DNA from 2 places in the Thermomonas brevis genome. Region 2 is predicted to be linked to the other one. Evidence: riboswitches for the same ligand, from Rfam matches in the RefSeq annotation. Region 2 holds a riboswitch; the other holds the start of a gene.
The links. Region 2 has a riboswitch for cobalamin ahead of H9L17_RS15065 (CoA-acylating methylmalonate-semialdehyde dehydrogenase). Riboswitches for the same ligand answer to the same signal wherever they lie in the genome.
Positions count from the first base shown of each region.

Region 1: linked by a shared signal. The riboswitch ahead of btuB (TonB-dependent vitamin B12 receptor) and the one ahead of H9L17_RS15065 (CoA-acylating methylmalonate-semialdehyde dehydrogenase) in region 2 are both predicted to bind cobalamin.

Region 1 is NZ_CP060711.1:2,248,299-2,254,026, forward strand. It holds gene btuB (TonB-dependent vitamin B12 receptor) at 1-1,234, opposite strand, end outside; cobalamin riboswitch at 1,367-1,604, opposite strand; gene H9L17_RS10365 (TfoX/Sxy family protein) at 1,631-2,029, opposite strand; gene H9L17_RS10370 (GAF domain-containing protein) at 2,026-2,511, opposite strand; gene H9L17_RS10375 (TMEM175 family protein) at 2,550-3,293, shown strand; gene bioD (dethiobiotin synthase) at 3,290-3,967, shown strand; gene H9L17_RS10385 (efflux RND transporter permease subunit) at 4,348-5,728, opposite strand, start outside.
Region 2 is NZ_CP060711.1:3,245,525-3,251,252, reverse strand. It holds gene H9L17_RS15070 (ribonucleoside triphosphate reductase) at 1-1,404, opposite strand, end outside; cobalamin riboswitch at 1,541-1,741, shown strand; gene H9L17_RS15065 (CoA-acylating methylmalonate-semialdehyde dehydrogenase) at 1,876-3,390, shown strand; gene H9L17_RS15060 (acyl-CoA dehydrogenase family protein) at 3,402-4,574, shown strand; gene H9L17_RS15055 (enoyl-CoA hydratase) at 4,571-5,368, shown strand; gene H9L17_RS15050 (enoyl-CoA hydratase/isomerase family protein) at 5,365-5,728, shown strand, end outside.

The sequences.
Region 1 (5,728 bases), 1.0 Mb from region 2:
AGCCCTCGGCGAAGTCCAGCCCCCATGCAATCCCGCCGGTGGTGTGGCCGCCGAACTGGTCGTTGTCGTCGCGGCGCAGGCTCAGCTGCAGGTCGTGCGCGCCGAAGTCTCCCTGGTACTGGGCGAACACCGCGCGGTTGCCGCGGGTGCGGGCGAACGGCGACCACGGATCGACCACGTTGGCAGCGTCGCGCAGCCAGTCGAAGCCGGCGCTCAGCAACTGGCCTTTCGCGACGCCGAAGTCGCCCTGCAGGCTCGCGCTGTCGCGGGTGGTGGTGTAGCGGTTGGCGAAGGCGCTGCCGATGTAGTTGTCGGAGTCGTCGGTGTTGCGGCCGGCGGTCAGCTTCAGCTGCATGGCCTCGGACGGCGTCCAGCGCACGCTGCCGCCCACGGTCTGCTGGACGATGTCGGAGTTGTCCTGGTAGTCGCCGTCGTAGTCGTTGTGGCCTTCGGCGCGGCTGGCGCGGGCGTCGAACTGCCAGGCTTCGCCGGGCGCGAAGTCCGCGCGCAGGGCGGCGCTGTTGTTGCGGTAGCCGTCGCGGTCGAGGTGCGTGCCCTGCTTGATGAAGCAGCCCGCGCCGGAGAAGTCGGTGTTCAGGTTGCCGTTGCAGGCGTTGATGCCGTCGGTGCCCTGGTGAGCCACGTCCACGCCCACGCCGCCGCGCTTGCCGCGCAGGTCGAGGCCGGCCGAGGCTTCGCGCAGGCCGTGGCTGCCGGCGGCGATGCGGGCGCGGCCGCGCACGCCTTCGGTCTCGCCGCGGCGGGTGAAGATCTGGATCACGCCGCCGATGGCGTCGGCGCCGTACAGCGACGAGCGCGGGCCGCGCACGATCTCGATGCGCTCGATTTGCGCCAGCGGGAGATCCTGCAGCGAGGTCAGGCCCGAGGTCGGCGAGCCCACGCGGATGCCGTCGATCAGGAACAGCACGTGGTCGGACTCGGTGCCGCGCATGAACAGCGTGGACAGCTTGCCCAGCCCGCCCTGGTTGACGATGGCGATGCCGGCGCGGCCGCGCAGCAGTTCCGGAAGCGAACGCGCGCTGCTGGCGTCGATCTGAGCGCGGTCGATCACTTCCACCGCCGCCAGCGCGGCGTCGACCGTGGTGGGGGTGCGGGTGGCGGTGACGACGACGGCGTCGAGATCCTTGGCCTCGTCGCCGTGGGCCAGCGCCAGCGAGGGCAGCAGCGCAAGCGCGAGGATGTTGAGGCGGAGCGGGATGGAGCGGAAACGCATGATGGGTTCTCCGGCGCGCACGCCCGCGCGCCCGTGGATGGAAGGGCGGCTGCGCTGCGGACGGAAACGGCGGACGAAGGCGATGCGCGTGCGGCACGGGCAGGCCGGCGTCGCGCAATGCCCGCCGCATCGCAACCTGACGTGTCCGTGGCCGGTCTCCGGGCTTGCGGGCGGACATCGGTCGATGTCCCGTCCGGCGCCTTCCCATGCCTGCATCGAACCGATGCGCGCACAGTGGCCGATGCCGGACTTGTCTCGCTTACCGTTGCGGGGGCAGCGCCGGACTGGATGCACCTGCGTGCAGCGTCACCGGCTTCCCGTTTCAATCCGCAGGCAGGGCCGGCGGATCACCTCGAACCCGGCAATTCTAGCGCAGCCGCGGGCGCGGCCGGCGGATCAGTCGCCGTCGTTCGATTCCGATCCGCCATGACGATCGTCGTCGGCGTACGCATCGAAAAGCGGCGCGAACGCGGGCGCGGCGGCTTCGTCGTGGTGGGTGGTGGTGACCGGCGCGGCGGCCGGACGACCGCGCGGCGGCGGCAGCAGCGCGATGGCCGCCTCGGCGGCCTGCACCAGTTCGGTGCGGCGCGCCTCCGGCACTTCCTGCCAGTGGCAGTCCTTCAGCGCGCCTTCCAGCGAGTACAGCAGGTTGAGGCTGGGCTTGAAGCCGGCGCGGCGCACCTTCATGTACGCCTCCACCGCGCCGACCGCGGCCAGGTCGTCCAGCGAGCGCAGGCCCACCTGGCGCAGCCAGGCGGCGGACTTCGGGCCGATGTTGCGCAGCTTCGCGCTCATTGCAGCGATTCCAGGAACGCCCGGGCGATCGCTTCCAGGCCTTGCTGGTCTTCAACGGAAAAGCGCGCGGGGATCGGACTGTCGAGGTCGAACACGCCGAGCAGCGCATCGCCCTGGTACAGCGGCACGACCAGCTCCGAGCGGCTGGCCGAATCGCAGGCGATGTGGCCGGGAAAGGCGTTCACGTCCTCGACGCGCTGCGTCTGCCGGGTGCGCGCCGCCGCGCCGCACACGCCTTTCTCCAGCGGGATGCGCACGCAGGCGGGCAGGCCCTGGAACGGGCCGACCACCAGCTCGGCGCCGTCGTAGAAGTAGAAGCCCACCCAGTTGAGGTCGGGCAGCGCGTGGTACACCAGCGCGGACAGGTTGGCGGCGTTGGCGATGCGGTCGCGTTCGTCGTGCAGCAGCGCGCGCGCCTGTTCCAGCAGCTGCGCGTATTGTTCCGGCTTGCTGCCGGTGAGGGCGGTGGCGGAGAAGCTCATCCGTCGAGTCTAGCAGCGCCGCACGCTATGCTGACGGGATGACGGGAGTTTCCGAACTGCGGCGCATGCCGGACGGGTTTCTGGAGCGCGGCGCGCAGGTGACGCGGCTGGAAGCGTTCGTGGACGCCGCGTTCGCGTTCGCGGTCACCCTGCTGGTGATCTCGCTGGACGCCATTCCGGACAGCATCCCGGCCTTGATGGAGGCGATGAAGGGCGTGCCGGCGTTCGCCGCCTCGTTCGCGCAGATCGCGTTCTTCTGGCATGCGCACGCGGGCTGGAGCAAGCGCTACGGCCTGGACGACGCGGCCAGCACCTGGCTCAGCCTGGCGATGGTGTTCCTGGTGCTGGTCTACGTGTACCCGCTGAAGATCGTCTACGGCGCGCTGTTCTTCTGGCTCAGCGCCGGCTGGTTCCGGGCGCCGGTGCCGTTCGGCAGCCTGGGCGACCTGGCCGCCATGTTCGCGGTGTACGGCATCGCCTTCGCCACGCTGTCGGCCTGCATGCTGGCGCTGTACGCGCACGCGTGGCGGCGCCGGGACGCATTGGGGCTGGATGCGGCCGAAGCGGCGATGACCCGGCGCAACGCCGCGGCCTGGTGCTGGCGCGTGATCGTGGCGCTGCTGTCGCTGCTGGCCGCCTGGATGCTGTCGCGCAGCGCCCGCGTGCCGATCTGGCTGACCGGCGCGCCGGGGATGGCGTATCTCCTGATGCCGCTGTCGCGCGTCTTCGCCTCCGCGTTCGAGCGCCGCGCGCGTGCCGGGACGCATCCGGAGCGGACGTGACCTTCCCGCTCTACGTCACCGGCACCGACACCGGCATCGGCAAGACCCTGTCGAGCTGCGCGCTGCTGCATGCGCTGCGCGGGCGCGGCCTGCGCGCGGCGGGGATGAAGCCGGTGGCGAGCGGTTGCGCGCGCATCGACGGCGAATGGCGCAACGAGGACGCGCTGGCCCTGCAGGCGGCGGGCGAGGCCGGCATCGCCTACGCCGACATCAATCCGTTCGCGCTGGAACATCCGCTGGCGCCGGAACTGGCCGCGCGCGATGCCGGCGTCGAAGTCGGATTTCAGCCGATCCTCGCTGCGTATGCGCGGCTCGCGGCGCGCGCCGACGCGGTGGTGGTCGAAGGCGTCGGCGGCTGGGCCGCACCGTTGTCGGCGTCGCTGATGCAGGCCGATCTGGTGCGCGCGCTGCGGTTGCCGGTGGTGCTGGTGGTCGGGCTGCGGCTGGGCTGCCTCAACCATGCGCTGCTCAGCGCGCGGGCGATCGCTGACGACGGCGTGCAGTTGGCGGGCTGGATCGCGTCGCATGTCGATCCGGCGATGGAGCGCGTCGAGGACAACCTGGCGATGCTGCGCGAGCGCTTGCCTGCGCCGTGCTGGGGCGTGCTGCCGCATGCGCCGGGTATCGATCCGGCATTGCTTGCACGACATCTGCGGATTGCCGAACACGTGTAGTCGCTTGTTTGCGCGGCATCCCGCGTGCGCCGCTGTGCCGGGCAGGAGGTTCGCCGCTTGGGGCTCCGCGTCCGGCTCCGATGCGCGGCCGCAGACCATCCATGGTCTGCTCGAACCTCCTGCCCGGCACAGCATCGCCCGATTTCTTTCGTGGTCGTGGTAGAGCTTTTTCGTCACGTGCGAGAACAGTTGGTGCCGCGTTGCCTGCCTTGGGGGGACGCTTCGAGCGCGCCATGGATGGCGCGCGGCCGCGCATCGGAGCTGGATGCGGAGCCCTAAGCGGCGAAGCTCCCTCCGGGACAGGCAACGCGGCCTCGCGACCCACAACGAAAACGCCCGGGTTTCCCCGGGCGCTTCGTCTTGCGTCATGTTCCAACCGATCAACCGTGTTGCGGCTCCGGCGGCGGCAGCTGCGATGCCTCCGCATCGGTGGTCTTGCCGGCGTCGTGCGCGTGGTCGCGCGCCAAGTACAGATAGAACGCCGGCAGCACGAACAGGGTGAACAGCGTGCCGATGGTCATGCCGGACACGATCACCACGCCCATCGAGAAGCGCGAGGCCGCGCCCGGGCCCTTCGCCAGCAGCAGCGGGATCATCGCGAACACCAGCGCGGCGGTGGTCATCAGCACCGGGCGCAGGCGGATGCCGGTGGCTTCCTCGATCGCCTCGCGCTTGGACAGGCCCTGTTCGATCTGCAGCTTGTTGGCGAACTCCACGATCAGGATGCCGTGCTTGGAGATCACGCCCACCAGCGTCACCAGGCCCACCTGGGTGTAGATGTTGATGCTCATGCCTGGGAACGCCTCGATGCCCATGAACTGCAGCACGTTGGCCGCCAGCGCCAGCACGTTCAGCGCCAGCAGCGCGCCGCAGATCGCCATCGGTACCGTGAGCAGCATGATCAGCGCGTCGCGGAAGCTCTCGAACTGCGCCGACAGCACCAGGAAGATCACCACCAGCGCCAGCGCCAGCGTCAGCAGCATCGCCGAGCCTTCCTGCTTGAACTGCCGCGACTCGCCGGCGTAGTCCACGCTGTAGCCCTGCGGCAGCACGTCCTTGGCCGCCTGGTCGAGGATCGCCAGCGCCTCGCCCTTGCTCACGCCGGGGCGAGGGGCGAAGGTGATCGACACCGCGTTGAGCTGCTGGAAGCGCTTGAGCGACTGCGGCTGCGCGCTTTCCTTCAGCGTCACCACGGTGGACAGCGGGATCAGCTCGCCGTCGCGGGTGCGGGTGTAGTAGTTCTCCAGCGCCGACGCGTTGAGGCGGTCGCTGCGCTGCACCTGCGCGATCACGCGGTAGGAGCGGTTCTGCATCGAGAACAGGTTGGAGTAGCCGCCGGCCAGCATCGCCGACATGTCGGCCGCCAGCGTGCGCATGTCGATGCCCAGCGTGGCCGCCTTGTCGCGGTCGATGTTGACCTCGATGCGCGGCTTGTCGATCTTCAGGTCCTTGTCGAGGAAGATGAAGCGCTTGCTCGCCATCGCCTTCTGCAGGATCGCGTCGGCCAGTTCGGACAGCTGCGACAGCTCGCCAACGCCGCCGATCACGAACTCGCCGCCGCCACCGCCGCCGCCCGCGCTGGGCAGCGAGGGCGGCACCAGCGCGAACACGTTCAGGCCGGTGACCTGCGACATCTTCGGCTGAAGCTCCTGCTGCAGCACCGCGTTGGTGGAGCGGCTGCGCTGGCTCCACGGCTTCAGCACGAAGCCGGCCATCGCGCTGGGGCTGGCGCCGCCGCCGCCGCCGAAGCCGCCGTTGAAC
Region 2 (5,728 bases):
GGCCTGCAGGATGTCCGGCCAGCGCCGCCGATCCTCTTTCGCAAAGCGATAGGTGGTGCCCTCGGCCGGCGTGGCTTCGAGGTTGTAGAGATGGCCGGCCTGCTCCTGGAACGCCACCATTCGCGCGCGCACGTGGTCGAGCAGGCGCAGCGCGAAGGCGTGGCCCCACTCGCTGGTGAGGTCGTGCGCATCGCCGGTGAAGTTGCGGATCATCTCGTTGATGCCGTTCACCCCCAGCGTAGAGAAGTGGTTGCGCAGCGTGCCGAGATAACGCTTGGTGTACGGATACAACCCGTCGTCGATGTGCCGCTGCACCACCTCGCGCTTGATCTCCAGACTGCGCCGGCCCAGTTCCAGCAGTTCATCCAGGCGCGCGAACAGCGCGGCTTCGTCGCCGCGATGCAGATAGCCCAGGCGCGCGCAATTGACCGTCACCACGCCGAGGCTGCCGGTCTGCTCGGCGCTGCCGAACAGGCCGTTGCCGCGCTTGAGCAACTCGCGCAGGTCGAGCTGCAAGCGGCAGCACATCGAACGGATCATGCCCGGGTCGAGTTCGGAATTGATGAAGTTCTGGAAGTACGGCAGGCCGTACTTGGCGGTCATCTCGAACAGGCGCTGCGCGTTCTCCGATTCCCACGGGAAATCGGCGGTGATGTTGTAGGTCGGGATCGGGAAGGTGAACACCCGCCCGCGCGCATCGCCCGCGCTCATCACTTCGATGTAGGCGCGGTTGATCATGTCCATCTCGGCCTGCAATTCGCCGTAGGCGAACGGCATCTCCTCGCCGCCGATGAACGGCGTCTGGTGCTTCAGGTCGTCCGGGCAGACCCAGTCGAAGGTGAGATTGGTGAACGGCGTCTGCGTGCCCCAGCGCGAAGGCACGTTGAGGTTGAAGATCAACTCCTGAATGCACTGGCGCACCTCGTCGTAGGACAGCCCGTCCTTGCGCACGAACGGTGCCATGTAGGTGTCGAACGAGGAAAACGCCTGCGCGCCCGCCCACTCGTTCTGCAAAGTGCCGAGGAAGTTGACGATCTGCCCCACCGCCGAGGACAGATGCTTGGGCGGGCCGGCCTCGACCTTGTTCGGCACGCCGTTGAAGCCTTCGTACAGCAGCGTGCGCAGCGACCAGCCGGCGCAGTAGCCGGCCAGCATGTCCAGATCGTGGATGTGCAGATCGGCCTCGCGGTGGGCGCGGGCGATTTCCGGCGGATAGACCTTTTCCAGCCAGTAGTTGGCGGTCACCTTGCCCGCCGCGTTCAGGATCAGCCCGCCCAGCGAATAGCCCTGATTGGCGTTGGCGTTGACCCGCCAGTCGGCGCGGGTCAGGTACTCCTCGACCGAGGCCACCGGGTCGATCCAATGGCGTCCGGGAACCGCCGCCGCCGTTCTGCTCGCTTCCATTGTCCCGCTCCATAAACACAATATGTTGTGCTATTGATCCACGAAACAACTAGATATTGAATTGATCTGGATCAAGTGCGGCGCATACGCACCGGCCCTGCGGCGGTGCAGCTTGTCCGTCGCCGCCCCCGCCGCCTACACTCGGCCGGCTACAGGTGTCCTGCCGCCAACCGGTGCGCAGGGTGAAACGGGAAGCCGGTCAGACGCCGGCGCTGCCCCCGCAACGGTAGGCGAGAAAGCCCGACACACAGCCACTGCGTCCGCGCGGGAAGGCGTCGGGGGGATGCAAACCGCATCGCTCGCAAGCCCGGAGACCGGCCAGTAGTGGACGCCTTGGCGTCCTCCTCGGGTGTTGCGGCGGGCAACCGGACGAGCTGATCGCGGCGTCCGTGCGCGCGCAATCCGCCCTGTCCCGCTCCTGCAACGCTCCCTTCGCGGGTGTGCGGCACGGAGAGATGGACAATGAACGAGATGCACCGCGTTGCGGCCAATGCCGCGACCGTCAAGCTGTTGATCGACGGCGAATTCGTCGAATCGAACACCACCCACTGGCGCGATGTGGTCAACCCGGCCACGCAGGCCGTACTGGCGCGGGTGCCGTTCGCCACCGCCGATGAAGTCGAAGCCGCCATCGCCTCGGCGCGCGAAGCGTTCAAGACGTGGCGCAAGACGCCCATCGGCACCCGCGCGCGCATCTTCCTCAAGTATCAGCAATTGATCCGCGAGCACATGGGCGAACTGGCGGCGATCCTCACCGCCGAACAGGGCAAGACCCTGCCCGACGCCGAGGGCGACGTGTTCCGCGGGCTGGAAGTGGTCGAACACGCGGCGTCCATCGGCAATCTGCAACTGGGCGAACTCGCCAACAACGTGGCCGGCGGCGTCGATACCTACACACTGCTGCAACCGCTGGGCGTGTGCGCCGGCATCACCCCGTTCAACTTCCCGGCGATGATCCCGCTGTGGATGTTCCCGATGGCGATCGCCACCGGCAATACCTTCGTGCTCAAGCCGTCCGAGCAAGACCCGATGGTGACGATGCGGCTGGTGGAATTGGCGCTGGAAGCCGGCATTCCCAAGGGCGTGCTCAACGTCGTCCACGGCGGCGAGGACGTGGTCAACGCCCTTTGCGACCATCCCGACATCAAGGCGGTGTCGTTCGTCGGTTCCACCAAGGTCGGCACGCACGTTTACAACCGCGCATCGCTGGCGGGCAAGCGCGCGCAGTGCATGATGGGCGCGAAGAACCACGCGGTGGTGCTGCCCGACGCCAACAAGGAGCAGACGCTCAACGCGATGGCCGGCGCGGCGTTCGGCGCGGCGGGGCAACGCTGCATGGCCGCGTCCACCGCCGTGCTGGTGGGCGCGGCGAAGGCATGGATTCCCGATCTGGTCGCCAAGGCGAAAACGCTCAAGGTCAACGCCGGCACCGAAGCGGGCACCGACGTCGGCCCGGTGATTTCCTGCGCCGCGCGTGCGCGCGTCGAGGCGCTGATCGCCTCCGGCATCGAACAGGGCGCGACGCTGGAACTCGACGGCCGCAACCCCGCCGTCCCCGGCTTCGAGCAAGGCAATTTCGTCGGCCCGACCATCTTCTCCGGCGTGAAGCCCGGCATGCGCATCTACGACGAGGAAATCTTCGGCCCGGTGCTGGTGATCCTCGAAGCCAAGACGCTGGACGAGGCCATCGCGCTGGTCAACGCCAACCCGAACGGCAACGGCACCGCGATCTTCACCCAGTCCGGCGCGGCGGCGCGCAAGTTCCAAGAGGACATCGACGTGGGACAGGTCGGCATCAACCTGCCGATCCCGGTGCCGGTGCCGCTGTTCTCGTTCACCGGCTCGCGCGCGTCCAAGCTCGGCGACCTTGGCCCCTACGGCAAGCAGGTGGTCGCGTTCTACACCCAGACCAAGACCGTGACGGCACGCTGGTTCGACGACGACACCGCCAGCCACGGCGTCAACACCACGATCAGTTTGAAGTGATGGCCGCCGTCATGGACATGCAGGCGTCGGCATGGCCGGCGTTGAGCGAAGACCAGCAGGCGTTCCGCGAAGCCGCGCGCGATTTCGCACAGGCCGAGCTGGCCCCGCATGCGGCGCACTGGGACGCCGAAGGCATCTTCCCGCGCGAAGCCATCGCCAAGGCCGGCGAACTCGGCTTCTGCGGGCTGTACGTCGATGAAGCCGCCGGCGGCAGCGGGCTGACCCGGCTGGACGCCGCCATCGTGTTCGAGGAACTGGCGGCGGTCGATCCGTCCACCGCCGCCTTCGTCAGCATCCACAACATGGCGACGTGGATGCTGACCGCGCACGCCCGCCCCGCCCTACGCGACACGTGGGGCGCGGCGCTGGCCAGCGGCGCGAAGCTGGCCTCGTACTGCCTGACCGAACCGGGCGCAGGTTCCGATGCGGCCTCTCTGAAAACCCGCGCCGTGCGCGACGGCGACGATTACCTGCTGACCGGCAGCAAAGCCTTCATCTCCGGCGCGGGCGCGACCGACCTGCTGGTGGTGATGGCGCGCACCGGCGAGGACGGCGCGCGCGGCATCAGCGCGTTCGCGGTACTGGCGGATGCGGCGGGGATTGCGTATGGGCGCAAGGAAGAAAAACTCGGCTGGAACAGCCAGCCCACGCGCGGCGTCGCGTTCGAGAACGTGCGCGTGCCGGCGACCAATCTGCTGGGCAACGAGGACGACGGTTTCAAGATCGCCATGAAGGGCTTGGACGGCGGCCGCATCAACATCGCCGCCTGCTCGCTGGGCGCGGCGCAGGGCGCGCTGGACGCCGCGCGCCGCTACATGGGCGAACGCCGCCAGTTCGGCAAAAAGCTGGCCGAGTTCCAAGCCTTGCAGTTCAAACTGGCCGACATGGCGACACAACTGGTCGCCGCGCGGCAGATGGTGCACACCGCCGCGCGCAAGCTCGACGCGCGCAGCGCGGACGCCACCGTGTGGTGCGCGATGGCCAAGCGCTTCGCCACCGATGCCGGTTTCGCGATCTGCAACGACGCCCTGCAACTGCACGGCGGCTACGGCTACATCCGCGAATACCCCATCGAACGCCTGCTGCGCGATTGCCGCGTGCACCAGATTCTGGAAGGCACCAACGAAATCATGCGCGTGATCGTGGCGCGCCATTTGCTCAATACAGACGAGGAATTGCGATGAACGACTACCGTAGCCGCGAGTGGACGGGCTTGAAGCTGGAAATCGACGGCCACGTCGCCATCGTCACCCTGTCCAACCCGCCGGCCAATACGTGGACGGTGCACAGCCTGAGCGCGCTGCGCGACCTCGTTGCCGCGCTGGACGCCGACCGCAGCATCTACGCGCTGGTCGTCACCGGCGAAGGTGAAAAGTTCTTCTCCGCCGGTGCCGACCTCAAGCAGTTCGCCGACGGCGACAAGGCGCTGGCGCGCGAGGCGGCGCGTCGTTTCGGCGAAGCGTTCGAGGCATTGAGCGCGTTTCGCGGCGTGTCCATCGCCGCGATCAACGGCTACGCGATGGGCGGCGGGCTGGAATGCGCGCTGGCCTGCGACCTGCGCATCATCGAAGAACAGGCGCAGGTCGCCTTGCCGGAAGCCACCGTCGGCCTGCTGCCCTGCGCGGGTGGTACGCAAAATCTGCCGCGCCTCGTCGGCGAAGGCTGGGCCAAGCGCATGATTCTGCTGGGCGAACGCATCGACGCCGCCACCGCGCTGCGCATCGGGCTGGTGGAAGACACCGTGCCAAAGGGCGAAGCGAAAGCCCGCGCATTGGCATGGGCGAAGCAGGCGGAAAAGCAAAGCCCCACCAGCGTCGCCGCCTGCAAGCGCTTGGTGCAGGCCACCCGCACGCAGCACCACGCCACCGCGCTGGTGTCCGAGCGCGAAACCTTCGTCGATCTGTTCGACAGCGCCGACCAAGGCGAAGGCGTCAACGCCTTCCTCGAAAAGCGTGCGCCGCAATGGAAGAACGCATGAACGACGACGCCATCGAAGCATCCGTTCTGTTCGCCGAACGCGACGCCGGCAACGGCAAGCGCATCGGCATCGCCACCCTCAACGCGCCAAAAACGCTCAACGGCCTGTCGCTGGAAATGGCGCGGCTGCTGGACGCGCAGCTCATCCAATGGGCAGCCGACGACGACATCGCGCTGGTCGTCCTGCAAGGCACGGGCGAAAAAGCGTTCTGCGCCGGTGGCGACCTTCAAGGCTTGTATCGCGGCATGCGCGAGCAGCAACAGCGCGACCGCTGGGAAGCCGACGCCTTCGCCGACCCGCGCGGCAACCCGCACGCCGAAACCTTCTTCGCCACCGAATACCGCCTCGACTACCGCATCC